DNA from 3 places in the Dryocola baronae genome. Region 2 is predicted to be linked to each of the others. Evidence: predicted binding sites of a transcription regulator. Region 2 holds the regulator's gene; each other region holds the start of a gene.
The links. Region 2 encodes CRP, which controls carbon source genes, mostly activating them, when cyclic AMP is high. Its sites were predicted from a motif close to ATGTGANNNNNNTCACAT; they were not measured.

Region 1: a site for CRP is predicted at 2,686-2,703, ahead of epd (erythrose-4-phosphate dehydrogenase). Genes of this name have one in related genera too.
Region 3: a site for CRP is predicted at 2,455-2,472, ahead of garD (galactarate dehydratase). Genes of this name have one in related genera too.

Annotation. Positions count from the first base shown of each region.
Region 1 covers NZ_JBINNY010000001.1:818,475-823,191, reverse strand. The annotation lists gene fbaA (class II fructose-bisphosphate aldolase) at 1-162, opposite strand, end outside; gene pgk (phosphoglycerate kinase) at 262-1,425, opposite strand; gene epd (erythrose-4-phosphate dehydrogenase) at 1,475-2,494, opposite strand; gene tkt (transketolase) at 2,797-4,717, opposite strand, start outside.
Region 2 covers NZ_JBINNY010000001.1:4,632,722-4,637,438, forward strand. The annotation lists gene ACSPHG_RS21990 (phosphoribulokinase) at 1-788, shown strand, start outside; gene ACSPHG_RS21995 (OsmC family protein) at 817-1,221, opposite strand; gene crp (cAMP-activated global transcriptional regulator CRP) at 1,536-2,168, shown strand; gene ACSPHG_RS22005 (YccS/YhfK family putative transporter) at 2,360-4,441, shown strand; gene argD (bifunctional acetylornithine/succinyldiaminopimelate transaminase) at 4,484-4,717, opposite strand, start outside.
Region 3 covers NZ_JBINNY010000001.1:598,772-603,488, reverse strand. The annotation lists gene garL (2-dehydro-3-deoxyglucarate aldolase) at 32-802, opposite strand; gene ACSPHG_RS02835 (MFS transporter) at 829-2,178, opposite strand; gene garD (galactarate dehydratase) at 2,598-4,169, shown strand.

The sequences.
Region 1 (4,717 bases), 3.8 Mb from region 2:
TTTAACTTTCGCTGCGGTTTCCAGTACGGCGTTGATGGAGTCGGTACCGACGCAGTTAACTGCTGGCAGTGCGAAGTTGTTTTCTTTTGCTACCTGGAAAACTTTCTGTACGTCATCACCAGTGATTACGCCTGGTTTTACGAAATCAAAAATTTTAGACATGTTACGTTGTCCTGTATCGTTGGCCGTTAGAAAAAACTGTGCCGCCCGCGCCTGCAGGCGACCAAAAAACAACGGGCAGGAAACCCTGCCCGTAATCAATTACTTCTTAGCGCGCTCTTCGAGCATCGCTACTGCTGGCAGCACTTTGCCTTCCACGAATTCGAGGAATGCGCCACCGCCGGTGGAGATGTAGGAAATTTTGTCTGCGATACCGAACAGGTCGATTGCGGCCAGGGTGTCGCCGCCGCCTGCGATAGAGAACGCTTCGCTGTCTGCGATAGCGTTAGCAACGATTTCGGTACCTTTGCGGAAGTTCGGGAATTCGAACACGCCAACCGGGCCGTTCCACAGAATGGTTTTCGCGTTTTTCAGGATTTCAGCCAGCTGCTGTGCAGAAGCGTCACCGATATCCAGAATCTGCTCGCCGTCTTTCACGTCGTTGACAGATTTCAGGGTAGCCGTTGCGGACTCGGAGAACTCGGTCGCTACGCGCACGTCAGTTGGAACTGGGATATCACAGGTAGTCAGCAGGCGTTTAGCTTCGTCAACCAGGTCCGCTTCGTACAGGGATTTACCCACGTTGTGGCCTTGAGCGGCAACGAAGGTGTTCGCGATACCACCGCCAACGATCAGCTGGTCAGCAATTTTGGACAGAGAGTCCAGCACGGTCAGTTTGGTAGAAACTTTAGAACCGCCAACGATAGCAACCATTGGGCGAGCAGGTTCTTTCAGGGCTTTGCCCAGCGCGTCCAGCTCTTCAGCCAGCAGCGGGCCTGCACAGGCGATTTCAGCAAATTTGCCAACGCCGTGAGTAGAAGCCTGCGCGCGGTGCGCGGTGCCGAAAGCATCCATTACGAATACGTCGCACAGTGCAGCATATTTTTTAGACAGTGTTTCGTCGTCTTTCTTTTCGCCTTTGTTGAAGCGAACGTTTTCCAGAACAACCAGCTCGCCGGCAGCAACTTCAACGCCGTCGAGGTAATCTTTAGCCAGACGAACCGGAGCAGACAACTTGTCTTTCAGGTAGTTAACAACCGGCAGCAGAGAGAATTCTTCGTTGTACTCGCCTTCGGTCGGGCGACCCAGGTGAGAGGTAACCATCACTTTCGCGCCTTGTTTCAGGGCCAGTTCGATGGTTGGCAGAGATGCACGGATACGTGCGTCAGATGTCACTTTCCCTTCTTTAACTGGTACGTTCAAATCTGCACGGATCAGAACGCGCTTACCAGCCAGATCCAGATCGGTCATCTTAATTACAGACATGGTGAATCCTCTCGTTGATTCTTAAAGTTTTGCAGGCGCACTACGCGCCCTACCTGAAACCACTTGCAGCCATGACTAACGTCGTGTCGAGCATTCGGTTAGCAAAGCCCCATTCGTTATCACACCAGACTAGAGTTTTAATCAGATGTTGCCCACTGACCCGCGTTTGCGTGCCGTCAACAATGGCACTGTGCGGATCGTGGTTAAAATCAGTCGAGACCAACGGTATTTCCGTATAGTCAACTATACCATGAAATGAATCTTGTGCCGCTTTTTGCAGCAACTGATTGACTTCATTAGGTTTTACCGCATTTCGTACCGTCACGCTTAAATCGATGGCGGTGACGTTGATCGTGGGTACGCGCACGGCAATAGCCTCAAAACGATCGTTGAATTGCGGGAAAATACGCGTAATGCCGGCGGCGAGTCGCGTATCGACCGGAATGATCGATTGGCTGGCTGCGCGCGTGCGGCGCAGATCAGGGTGATACGCGTCAATAACCTGTTGATCGTGCATGGCGGAGTGGATGGTTGTTACCGTGCCCCACTCAATGCCGAAGGCATCATCAAGCAATTTGATAATTGGAATTATACAATTCGTGGTACAGGAGGCGTTGGAAACGATGCGGTGCTCGGCAACCACCTCTTCATGATTGACGCCGTAAACCACGGTTGCGTCGAGATCGTTGCCGCCAGGATGGGAGAAGAGAACTTTTTTCGCGCCGGCAGCCAGGTGGGCTTCGCCGTCTGCGCGAGAACCGAATACGCCGGTACAATCCAGCACTACGTCTACGCCCAGCTCGCGCCACGGGAGCGCGGCAATCGTGGGTTCATGCAGCAAACGGATAGTGTCGTCGCCGACCCAAAGCTGGTCGCGTTCCTGACGCACGTCCCACGCGAATCGCCCGTGGCTGGTGTCGTATTTCAACAGATGCGCCATGCCCGCAGCATCAGCCAGTTCATTGATTGCTACGACGGTGATTTCCGCACGGCGACCGGATTCGTACAAAGCACGTACCACGTTGCGCCCAATGCGACCGAAGCCATTAATTGCGATGCGTACGGTCATATCTCTCCTGCCAGAATCCCTTAACGTTGTGGCTGACAGAGTAATGCAGCCACCGCTTCAGGGGAATCCTCGCACTCACGAAACTGCAATTGATTGCTTGATTGTCGAATATTTCATCGACTGAAACGCTTCAGCTATGGTAAGCGAAACGCGGAATAAAGGGAACGTTGGCCCGGGACAGGCAACCGATCTTCTGACATAGGTCACATTTTTGATGGAATAACTGCAACGCTTTTACGGGTGAGGTTGAATAATAAACAAAAAAAACGGGCCGCTAAAGCGACCCGTTTCTAAGGGGGGAATTACAGTACTGCTTTCGCCTGTTTCACCACATTTTCAACGGTGAAGCCAAACTCCTCGAACAGCTGCTCGGCTGGTGCTGACTCACCGAAGGTGGTCATGCCCACAACCGCGCCGTTCAGGCCAACGTATTTGTACCAGTAGTCAGCGATGCTGGCTTCGATAGCAACACGAGCGGCAACGGCTTTCGGCAGAACCGCTTCACGGTAGGCCGCGTCCTGCTTGTCGAAGGCGTCGGTAGACGGCATGGAAACCACGCGCGCTTTGATACCTTCAGCAGACAGCCGGTCCCATGCTGCAACGGCCAATTCAACTTCAGAGCCGGTCGCGATCAGGATTAGCTCAGGCTGACCCGCACAGTCTTTTAGGATGTATGCGCCGCGAGCGATATCCGCCAGCTGCTGCTCGGAACGATCCTGCTGCGCCAGGTTCTGACGGGAGAAGATCAGCGCCGTTGGGCCGTCGTGACGTTCTACCGCGTATTTCCACGCAACCGCAGATTCAACCTGGTCACATGGGCGCCAGGTGCTCATGTTTGGCGTAACGCGCAGGGCAGCAAGCTGCTCTACCGGCTGGTGAGTTGGGCCATCTTCGCCCAGACCGATGGAATCGTGGGTGTAGACCATCACCTGACGCTGCTTCATGAGCGCCGCCATACGCACCGCGTTACGGGCATATTCCACGAACATCAGGAAGGTAGAGGTGTACGGCAGGAAACCGCCGTGCAGCGCGATACCGTTGGCAATCGCCGTCATACCGAATTCACGCACGCCGTAATGGATGTAGTTACCGGCTTTGTCTTCGTTGATAGCTTTAGAACCAGACCAGATGGTCAGGTTGCTTGGTGCCAGGTCGGCAGAGCCGCCGAGGAATTCTGGCAGCCAGTGACCGAAGGCTTCGATTGCATTTTGGGAAGCTTTGCGGCTTGCGATTTTCGCAGGGTTTGCCTGCAGATTAGCGATAAATTCCTGCGCTTTCGCAGCGAATTCAGTCGGCATTTCGCCCTTCATACGACGGGTAAATTCTGCCGCTTCCTGCGGGAAGGCTTTCGCGTAGGCTGCGAACTTCTCGTTCCAGGTCGCTTCTTTCGCCTGGCCTGCTTCGCGCGCATCCCACTGAGCGTAGATATCCTGTGGAATTTCGAACGGAGCGTGTTTCCAGCCCAGCTGTTCGCGGGTCAGTGCGATTTCTGCGTCGCCCAGAGGAGCGCCGTGGGAATCGTGGGTGCCCGCTTTGTTTGGCGAACCGAAACCGATGATGGTTTTGCACATCAGCAGAGAAGGCTTGTCGGAAACCGCCTTCGCCTCTTCAACAGCGCGTTTGATAGCGTCCGCATCGTGACCGTCAACGCCGCGCACAACGTGCCAGCCGTAGGCTTCGAAACGCTTAGCGGTATCGTCGGTGAACCAGCCTTCAACGTGGCCGTCGATGGAGATGCCGTTGTCATCGTAGAACGCAACCAGTTTACCCAGTTTCAGGGTACCGGCCAGCGAGCAGACTTCGTGAGAGATGCCTTCCATCATGCAGCCATCACCCATAAACACGTAGGTGAAGTGGTCAACAATGTCGTGTCCAGGACGGTTGAACTGCGCCGCCATGGTACGTTCAGCAATCGCCATACCTACCGCGTTCGCCACGCCCTGACCCAGCGGGCCGGTAGTGGTTTCAACACCCGCGGTGTAACCCACTTCCGGGTGACCAGGGGTTTTGGAATGTAGCTGACGGAAGTTCTTCAGCTCTTCGATCGGCAGGTCATAACCTGTGAGGTGCAGCAGGCTGTAAATCAGCATAGAGCCGTGGCCGTTAGACAGCACGAAGCGGTCACGGTCAGCCCAGGCTGGGTTCTGCGGGTTATGGTTCAGGAAATCACGCCACAGGACTTCGGCAATATCAGCCATGCCCATAGGGGCACCCGGATGACCG
Region 2 (4,717 bases):
TATTTCAACAGCTCAACCTGCGCGCCGCCGAAGTCGAAGGCGACAGCTTCCATCGCTATACCCGCCCAGAAATGGACATGGCGATTCGTAAAGCGCGCGACCTGGGCCGTCACATCAGCTATTTCGGGCCAGAGGCCAATGACTTCGGGCTGCTCGAGCAGACGTTTGCCGAATACGGGCGCAGCGGCCAGGGGAAATCCCGCAAGTATCTCCACACCTATGACGAAGCCGTGCCGTGGAACCAAATCCCCGGGACTTTCACGCCCTGGCAGCCGCTGCCTGAACCTACAGACGTGCTGTTTTACGAAGGGCTGCACGGCGGTGTGGTCACCCCGCAGCACGACGTAGCCAACTATGTGGATTTGCTGGTCGGCGTGGTGCCCATCGTTAACCTGGAGTGGATTCAGAAGCTGGTGCGCGACACCAGCGAACGCGGCCATTCACGGGAGGCGGTGATGGATTCCGTGGTCAGATCGATGGATGACTACATCAACTTTATTACGCCGCAGTTTTCCCGCACCCATATCAACTTCCAGCGCGTCCCGACGGTAGACACCTCTAACCCGTTTGCCGCGCGCGGCATTCCGTCGCTGGACGAAAGCTTCGTTGTGATTCACTTCCGCGGGCTGGATAACATCGACTTCCCGTACCTGCTGGCGATGCTGCAAGGCTCTTTCATTTCACACATCAATACGTTGGTGGTGCCGGGGGGCAAAATGGGGCTGGCAATGGAGCTGATAATGACGCCGCTGGTGCAACGGCTGGCGGAAGGCAGAAAAGTCGTTTAGGGCGGCAAAATACCGCCCAGGACACGTATTACAGTTCAATCACTTCATAGCTGTGCGTGATGTTTGCGGCTTTCTCAAGCATCAACGCCACCGAGCAATACTTCTCCGCCGACAGGTCGACGGCGCGGGACACGGCATTGTCCTTCAGATCTTTGCCGGTCACGATGAAATGCAGATTGATGTGGGTGAACAGGCGCGGCGCTTCTTCGCGGCGCTCGGAGGTCAGCTTCACTTCGCAATCCGTCACGTTATGGCGGCCTTTTTGCAAAATAGACACCACATCAATGGCGCTACAGCCGCCGACCGACATCAGGACCATCTCCATCGGGCTGGGTGCTTTATCGCCTGAATTTCCGTCCATCAGGATCTGGTGACCCGACGCCGATTCGCCCAGGAAAGTTAACCCCTCAACCCATTTAACTCGTGCCTGCATTTTGCTTACTCCTGTTAAGAAATTTCCTTCCAGAGTACGCGGATGCAGCAATTGTCGCAACGGAAGGCGACCTGCGTCATGCTGAAACGAGACAATAGGAGACACTTGCCAAAAGCTATGCTAAAACAATCCGGATGCTACATTCGATACATTGACGTGATGTATGTATGCATTGGACATCACTAATTACAGGCGGCAAGATTGACTTGCTGGCCATTTCCCCCAGGTGGGAAATATTCTAACGATTGCAACGCCGGGCAGGAGGTTTTGCATCCTGTCTTTGGTAGCCAGTTTATAACAGAGGATAACCGCGCATGGTGCTTGGCAAACCGCAAACAGACCCGACTCTCGAATGGTTCTTGTCCCATTGCCACATTCATAAGTATCCATCGAAGAGCACGCTGATTCACCAGGGTGAAAAAGCAGAGACGCTGTACTACATCGTCAAAGGCTCCGTGGCCGTGCTGATCAAAGATGAAGAGGGCAAGGAAATGATCCTCTCCTATCTGAACCAGGGTGACTTCATCGGTGAATTAGGCCTGTTTGAAGAAGGCCAGGAGCGCAGTGCCTGGGTTCGCGCGAAAACCGCGTGCGAAGTGGCTGAAATTTCCTATAAAAAATTCCGCCAGCTTATCCAGGTTAACCCAGACATCCTGATGCGCCTCTCTTCCCAGATGGCCCGTCGCCTGCAGGTCACGTCAGAGAAAGTGGGCAACCTTGCCTTCCTCGACGTAACCGGCCGTATCGCTCAAACGCTGCTGAACCTTGCGAAACAGCCAGACGCCATGACCCACCCGGACGGTATGCAGATTAAAATCACCCGCCAGGAAATCGGTCAGATCGTGGGTTGCTCCCGTGAAACCGTAGGCCGCATTCTGAAAATGCTGGAAGATCAAAATCTGATCTCCGCGCACGGTAAAACGATCGTCGTTTACGGTACTCGTTAATTTCCGTTTCCAAAAAGGCGTATCGCTTCGGCAATACGCCTTTTTTGTCTCTAAAACTCCCTTTGCCCGCTCTAAATAATTCGAGTTACAGGTCGGCGGCAAGGGAGGGAGTCCCCAGGAGCTTACTCCAGTAAGTGACCGGGGCGAGTGAGTGCAGCCAACACCCCTGTAACTTGAAGTATGACGAGTCTATGTGGCGCCGACTTATTTATCATCCTGAGGTTAACTACGCACTGCGTCAGACGCTGGTGTTATGTTTACCCGTGGCCGTCGGCCTGGTGCTGGGCAGCCTGCAAAACGGCCTGCTTTTCTCGTTAGTTCCCGCCTGCTGCAACATTGCTGGCCTGGACACCCCCCATCGACGCTTCTTCAAGCGGCTGATTATCGGCGGCAGCCTGTTTGCGCTCAGCAGCCTGATCATGCAGCTTCTTCTGCTCTACACCTCGATCCCGCTGCCCATAATTCTGATGGTGATGGCGCTGATGCTCGGGGTAACCGCGGAAATCAGCGCCCTGCACGCCCGCCTGCTCCCCGCCTCGCTGATTGCGGCGATCTTCACCCTCAGCATGGCCGGGAACATGCCTATCTGGAAACCGATGCTGCTGTATGTTTCCGGCACCATCTGGTACGGCGTCTTTAACTGGTTCTGGTTCTGGATGTGGCGCGAGCAGCCGCTTCGCGAATCCCTGAGCCTGCTCTACCGCCAGCTTGCCGAATACTGCGAAGCAAAATACGGCATGCTGACGCAGCACACCGATCCGGAAAAGGCGCTGCCCCCGCTGCTGGCCCGCCAGCAAAAAGCCGTCGATCTGATTACCGTCTGCTATCAGCAGCTGCACATGCTGGCGGCTAACCAGCAGAACGGCTACAAACGCCTGCTGCGCGCTTTCCAGGTGGCGCTCGACCTCCAGGAGCACATCTCCGTCAGCCTGCACCAGCCCGAAGAGGTGCAGAAACTCGTTGAACAAAGCCACGCCGAAGCGGTGATCCGCTGGAACGCGCAAACCATCGCGTCTCGCCTGCGCGTGCTGGCGGACGACATCCTTTATCACCGCTACCCCAGACGCTTTGATATGGATAAACAGATCGCGGCGCTGGAAAAAATCGCCCGCCAAAACCCGGACAACCCGGTCGGGCAATTCTGCCACTACCACTTCAGCCGTATCGCGCGCGTGCTGCGCACCCAGCGCCCTTTATACGTCCGCGATCTGATGGAAGATCGCCAGCGCCGCCTGCCGCTGTGGCCCGCGCTAAAAAGCTATCTCTCCTTCAAATCGGCGGCGCTGCGCAACGCCGCACGGCTGGGCGTCATGCTCACCGTCGCCAGCCTGCTGGGCGCATCTTTACATCTGCCCAAGCCCTACTGGATCCTGATGACCATCATGTTCGTCACGCAAAACGGCTATGGCGCGACGCGCGTGCGGATTCTGCACCGTTCGGCGGGCACCATGGCGGGCCTGACGATTGCCGGGATCACTCTCCACTTCCACGTTCCGGAAAGCTACACGCTGGTGGCGATGCTGCTCATTACGCTGGTGAGCTACCTGTTTATCCGCAAAAGCTACGGCTGGGCCACCATCGGCTTTACCGTCACCGCGGTATACACGCTGCAGCTGATTACGCTTAGCGCCGAGCAATACATCGTGCCGCGTCTGATCGATACCCTGCTCGGCTGCCTGATTGCCTTTGGCGGCATGATCTGGCTGTGGCCGCAGTGGCAAAGCGGCCTGCTGCGCCAGAACGCCCACGACGCGCTGGAAACCGACCAGGAAGCAATACGGCTGATCCTAAGCCACGACCCGCAGCCGACGCCGCTGGCCTGGCAGCGCATGAAGGTCAACCAGGCGCACAACGCGTTGTTTAACTCGCTCAACCAGGCGATGCAGGAGCCGGGCTTCAACTCGCACTATCTGGATGACATGAAGCTATGGGTGACGCACAGCCAGTTTATCGTCGAGCATATCAACGCGATGACGACGCTTGCCCGCGAGCACAATATGCTGACGCCGGACCTGGCGCAGCGCTACCTGCAAGCCTGTGAAGTCGCGCTGCAAAGGTGCCAGCAGCGTCTGGAATATGACGGACCGGGGGAAACGAAAGACGCGGTGATTCTGGATTCAGAGGCGCTGCCGACCGGGCCGCTAAGCACGATGGAACAGCATTTACAGCGGGTTCTGGGGCACCTCAACACCATGCACACCATTTCGTCAGTGGCATGGCGTCAGCGCCCGCATCATGGCATTTGGCTCAGCAGACGCTTGCGACGTTCGTAGGGTGGATAAGCGGCAGCGCCATCCACCGAATTCCGCAAATATCTACCCTTTAACAATCTTCGCGACGGCGCTCGCAAAACGCTGCATACCCTCGGCAATATCCGCCTCTTCAACGATAAGCGACGGCGCGAAGCGCATCACGTCCGGCCCCGCGTTCAGCACCATAACGCCTTCCTGTGCGGCTGCATAAAGGAACTCACGCGCGCGGCCCTTGTACTGCGGCTTAAGCTCCGCGCCAATCAGCAGGCCCATGCCGCGAATATCGCTGAACACGTC
Region 3 (4,717 bases), 4.0 Mb from region 2:
GCTTTACTCTCTCGTTATTTACGGGTGGATGTTATTTTTTAAACTGGTCGCACAGCTTCTGGGTGGCGGAGCGGAAAATGCCCAAATCGCTGCCCACGGCGACAAAAGTTGCGCCCCATTCCAGGTAGCGGCGCGCGTCTGCTTCAGCCGGAGCCAGGATACCGGCAGGTTTGCCGTGTGCTTTGGCACGCGCAAAAATATGCTGAATGGCGCTTTGCACTTCGGGATGGGACGGATTACCGAGGTGGCCCAGGGCTGCGGACAGGTCGCCTGGCCCTACAAAAATCCCGTCCACGCCGTCGGTTGCCGCAATCGCATCCAGGTTATCTACGCCCTGCTGGCTTTCGATCTGCACCAGAATAGTGATGTTCTGATTCACCTGTTTGAAGTAATCCACCACGGTGCCGTAGCCGTTGCTGCGGTGTGAAACCGACACGCCGCGAATGCCTTCCGGCGGATAGCGGGTAGACGACACGGCCTGCGCGGCCTCTTCCTGGGTTTCAACAAACGGGATCAGGAAGTTGTAGAAGCCGATATCCAGCAGACGCTTGATAATCACCGGATCGTTCGTAGGCGCACGTACTACCGGCGCGCTGTGACTGCCGGTCAGCGCCATCAGCTGCGGAACAAAAGTCGTGATATCGTTCGGCGCATGCTCGCCGTCCAGCACAATCCAGTCGAACCCGGCAAGGCCCAGCACTTCGGTGCTGATAGGATTAGCAAGCGCCGACCAGCAGCCGATTTGCGTCTGGTGGGCCGCCAGCGCGGCCTTGAATTTATTCGGGAATACGTTGTTGTTCATCAGCTTTACCTTATGTTTTTCGTTGCTTACTTCTGCAATTCCATACGTTTGATGTCACCCACTACGAACAGGTAGCAGACCATCGCCATCAGGGCGGAACATCCCACGAATACCAGCGCCGCATTAAACGAGTGCAGCTCGCTGACCAGATAGCCAATCACCAGCGGCGTCACGATAGAAGCGACGTTACCAAACACATTGAACAGCCCGCCGCACAGCCCGACAATCTCTTTCGGGGCGGTATCGGAAATCACCGGCCAGCCCAGCGCACCAAAGCCTTTGCCGAAGAACGCCAGCGCCATCAGCGTCACCACCAGCGCGGTGTTATCGGTGTAGTTACACAGAATGATGGTCGATGCCAATAGCATACCCAGCACAATCGGCAGCTTGCGGGCAAGCGTCAGCGTGCAGCCGCGCTTGATCAGATAGTCCGAAAACACCCCGCCCAGCACGCCACCGGCAAAACCGCAAAGTGCAGGAATAGACGCCACCAGCCCAACCTTCAGAATCGACATCCCCTTCTCCTGCACCAGATAAATCGGGAACCAGGTAAGGAAGAACCAGGTGATGGTATTAATGAAGTACTGCCCGAAGAACACGCCGAGCATCATGCGGCTGCTGAGCAGTTGCTTGATGTAATGCAGCTTAGGGCCGTTATCCGCGTTGGCAGCTTTTTTGTGGTCCATGTCCACCACCGCGCCGCCTTTGGAGATGAAATCCAGCTCCTGCTTCGACATGCGCGGGTGGTCGGTTGGGTTGTGAATGAACTTCGCCCACAGGAAGGTCAGCACGAAACCAATACCGCCCATCACCGTGAAGACGTGCTCCCAGCCCCAGGCGAAGGTCAGCCAGCCGAGCAGCGGGGAGAAGAGCGCCAGCGAGAAATACTGCGCGGAGTTGAAAATCGCCGAAGCGGTGCCGCGCTCTTTAGTCGGGAACCATGCGGCTACGATACGGGCGTTAGCCGGGAACGACGGCGCTTCCGAAAAACCGAGCATAAAACGCATAAAGAACATTGAGATACCGGCATACGCCAGCGGTATCATGTCCACAAAACCTTGAGTAAAGGTAAACAGCGACCAGAAGAACAGGCTGTAGGTGTACACCTTCTTCGAGCCGTAGCGGTCAAGCAGCCAGCCGCCGGGGATCTGCATCAGCAAATAGGCCCAGCCGAACGCGGAAAAGATATACCCCATAGAAACCGCGCTCAGCTGCAATTCTTTAGCGACTTCGGTACCGGCAATAGATAAGGTCGCACGATCCGCGTAGTTAATGGTCGTAACGATGAAAATAATTAATAATATTAAATAACGGGTGTGATGACCTTTTTTCGATTCAACACTTACCTTTGAATCGGTGGAAGTATCCAAAATCATTTTTATATCCTCTGTAACGGGCACTGCTGACAAGGATTTTTATTTATAAGAAGCAACATTTACCAATATATATTTGGCTTTCTGTCGCGAACTGTAATTAGCCTAGTGTTGATAATACGCAACACAGTATAGTCAGCTCGCCTTAAGCAGGCATTAGGCATATGCCCAATAGAGAAATACCATAACGCAATTTTTATGTTCATTGGCACATGATTGTGGGGCGTATTGCACAGATTTCTATATTGCTACCCTTATCAATGCTGGCGTCAGAGAATTAAGTGATCTGCATCACATTCTTATTATTCCTGAACTGACATTCTTTAATTAGCTACCGAGCCAACAGCGCTCGATTAATTTAAGTTCTTTACTTTGCAATTACTTTACAAATAAGTAACTGCGTTTTTGGAGAAGCGTGAACAATGGCAGACATCGAAATTAGACAGCAGTCGCCGACGGCCTTTTATATTAAAGTTCATGAAACCGACAACGTTGCAATTATTGTTAACGACAACGGTCTGAAAGCGGGCACTCAGTTTCCGGATGGGCTGACATTAATCGAACATATACCGCAGGGGCACAAAGCCGCGCTGGTCGATATCCCCGCCCACGGTGAAATTATCCGCTACGGCGAAGTCATCGGCTATGCGGTACGCGCCATCCCGCAGGGGTCGTGGATTGATGAATCCCTGGTTGAGCTGCCAAAAGCGCCGCCGCTGCACACGCTGCCTCTGGCAACCAAAGTCCCCGAGCCGCTGCCCCCGCTCGAAGGATACACCTTTGAAGGCTACCGCAACGCCGACGGCAGCGTCGGTACCAAAAACCTGCTCGGCATCACCACCAGCGTACACTGCGTGGCGGGCGTGGTGGATTACGTCATCAAAATTATTGAACGCGACCTGCTGCCGCGCTACCCGAACGTGGACGGCGTGGTTGGCCTGAATCACCTCTACGGCTGCGGCGTGGCGATCAACGCCCCGGCGGCGGTTATCCCTATTCGCACCATCCACAACATCGCGCTTAACCCGAACTTCGGCGGTGAAGTGATGGTCATCGGCCTGGGCTGCGAAAAGCTCCAGCCGGAACGCCTGCTGGAAGGCACCGAAGACGTGCAGGCTATCTCCGTCGGCGAAGCCAGCATCGTCCGGCTGCAGGACGAACACCACGTCGGCTTTAAGTCGATGGTTGAAGACATTCTCAGCGTGGCGGAACGCCACCTTGCAAAACTTAACCAGCGCCAGCGTGAAACCTGCCCCGCATCCGAACTGGTGGTCGGCATGCAGTGCGGCGGCAGCGACGCATTCTCCGGCGTAACGGCTAACCCGGCCGTAGGCTTTGCGTCTGACCTGCTGGTACGCTGCGGCGCAACGGTGATGTTCTCAGAAGTGACGGAAGTACGCGATGCCATCCACCTGTTAACGCCACGCGCGATCAACGAAGAGGTGGGCAAGCGCCTGCTGGAAGAAATGGAATGGTACGACAACTATTTGGACATGGGTAAAACCGACCGCAGCGCCAACCCGTCCCCCGGCAACAAAAAGGGCGGCCTGGCGAACGTGGTGGAAAAAGCCCTTGGCTCCATCGCTAAATCAGGGCAGAGCGCGATCGTGGAAGTGCTTTCCCCGGGTCAACGCCCAACCAAACGCGGCCTGATTTACGCAGCAACGCCGGCCAGCGATTTCGTCTGCGGTACGCAACAGGTCGCCTCCGGGATCACCGTACAGGTCTTTACCACCGGGCGCGGCACGCCATATGGTTTGCTGGCGGTACCGGTTATTAAAATGGCGACACGTACCGCGCTGGCAAACCGCTGGTATGACCTAATGGACATCAACGCTGGCACCATCGCCACCGGGGAAGAAACCATAGAAGACGTGGGCTGGAAGCTGTTTAAATTCATCCTCGACGTCGCCAGCGGTACGAAACAAACCTTCTCCGACCAGTGGGGCTTACACAACGCGCTGGCGGTATTCAACCCGGCTCCGGTAACCTGATTTCGGTCAGTCGCCAACCCGGCGGGTAGCCTTGGTTACCCGCCTTGAGTCGACGGTTATCATGAATACGTTTCCGTAATAGCTAACAATCCCGCAGTATTAATTCGCAGGAAAAAGAATTAAGTATATTAGAACCCGCTTCCTCAACGATAACTCAACGCTTTAAAATACCCTCCGTAATACTTATCCCGTAAAGTGAAAGCACTATTGCAAACTGCTCCATCTTTTGCCGATACTAATAAATCCCCCAACCATAAACCGGATAAGAACCGCCGATATATTGTTACAGATCAACCTGGCTGCTTCACAAACACAACCTGCTTTATTTTTGATCAAAAACGCTCCCTTTCTAAAATATATTCTTAAATATCCTTTTGAATTTTAAGATTATTATTATAAATATTTAAAAATTCGATCAAATTCAATGGTTTATATCAATACATTGATCTAGGCTATAGGACGTAGCTTATTGCTATAATGGAAAAGTCCGGAAAGGGTTTGTTAACGCCTAAGAGTAAAGATGTTTCGTCTTATTAAACTGCTCTACA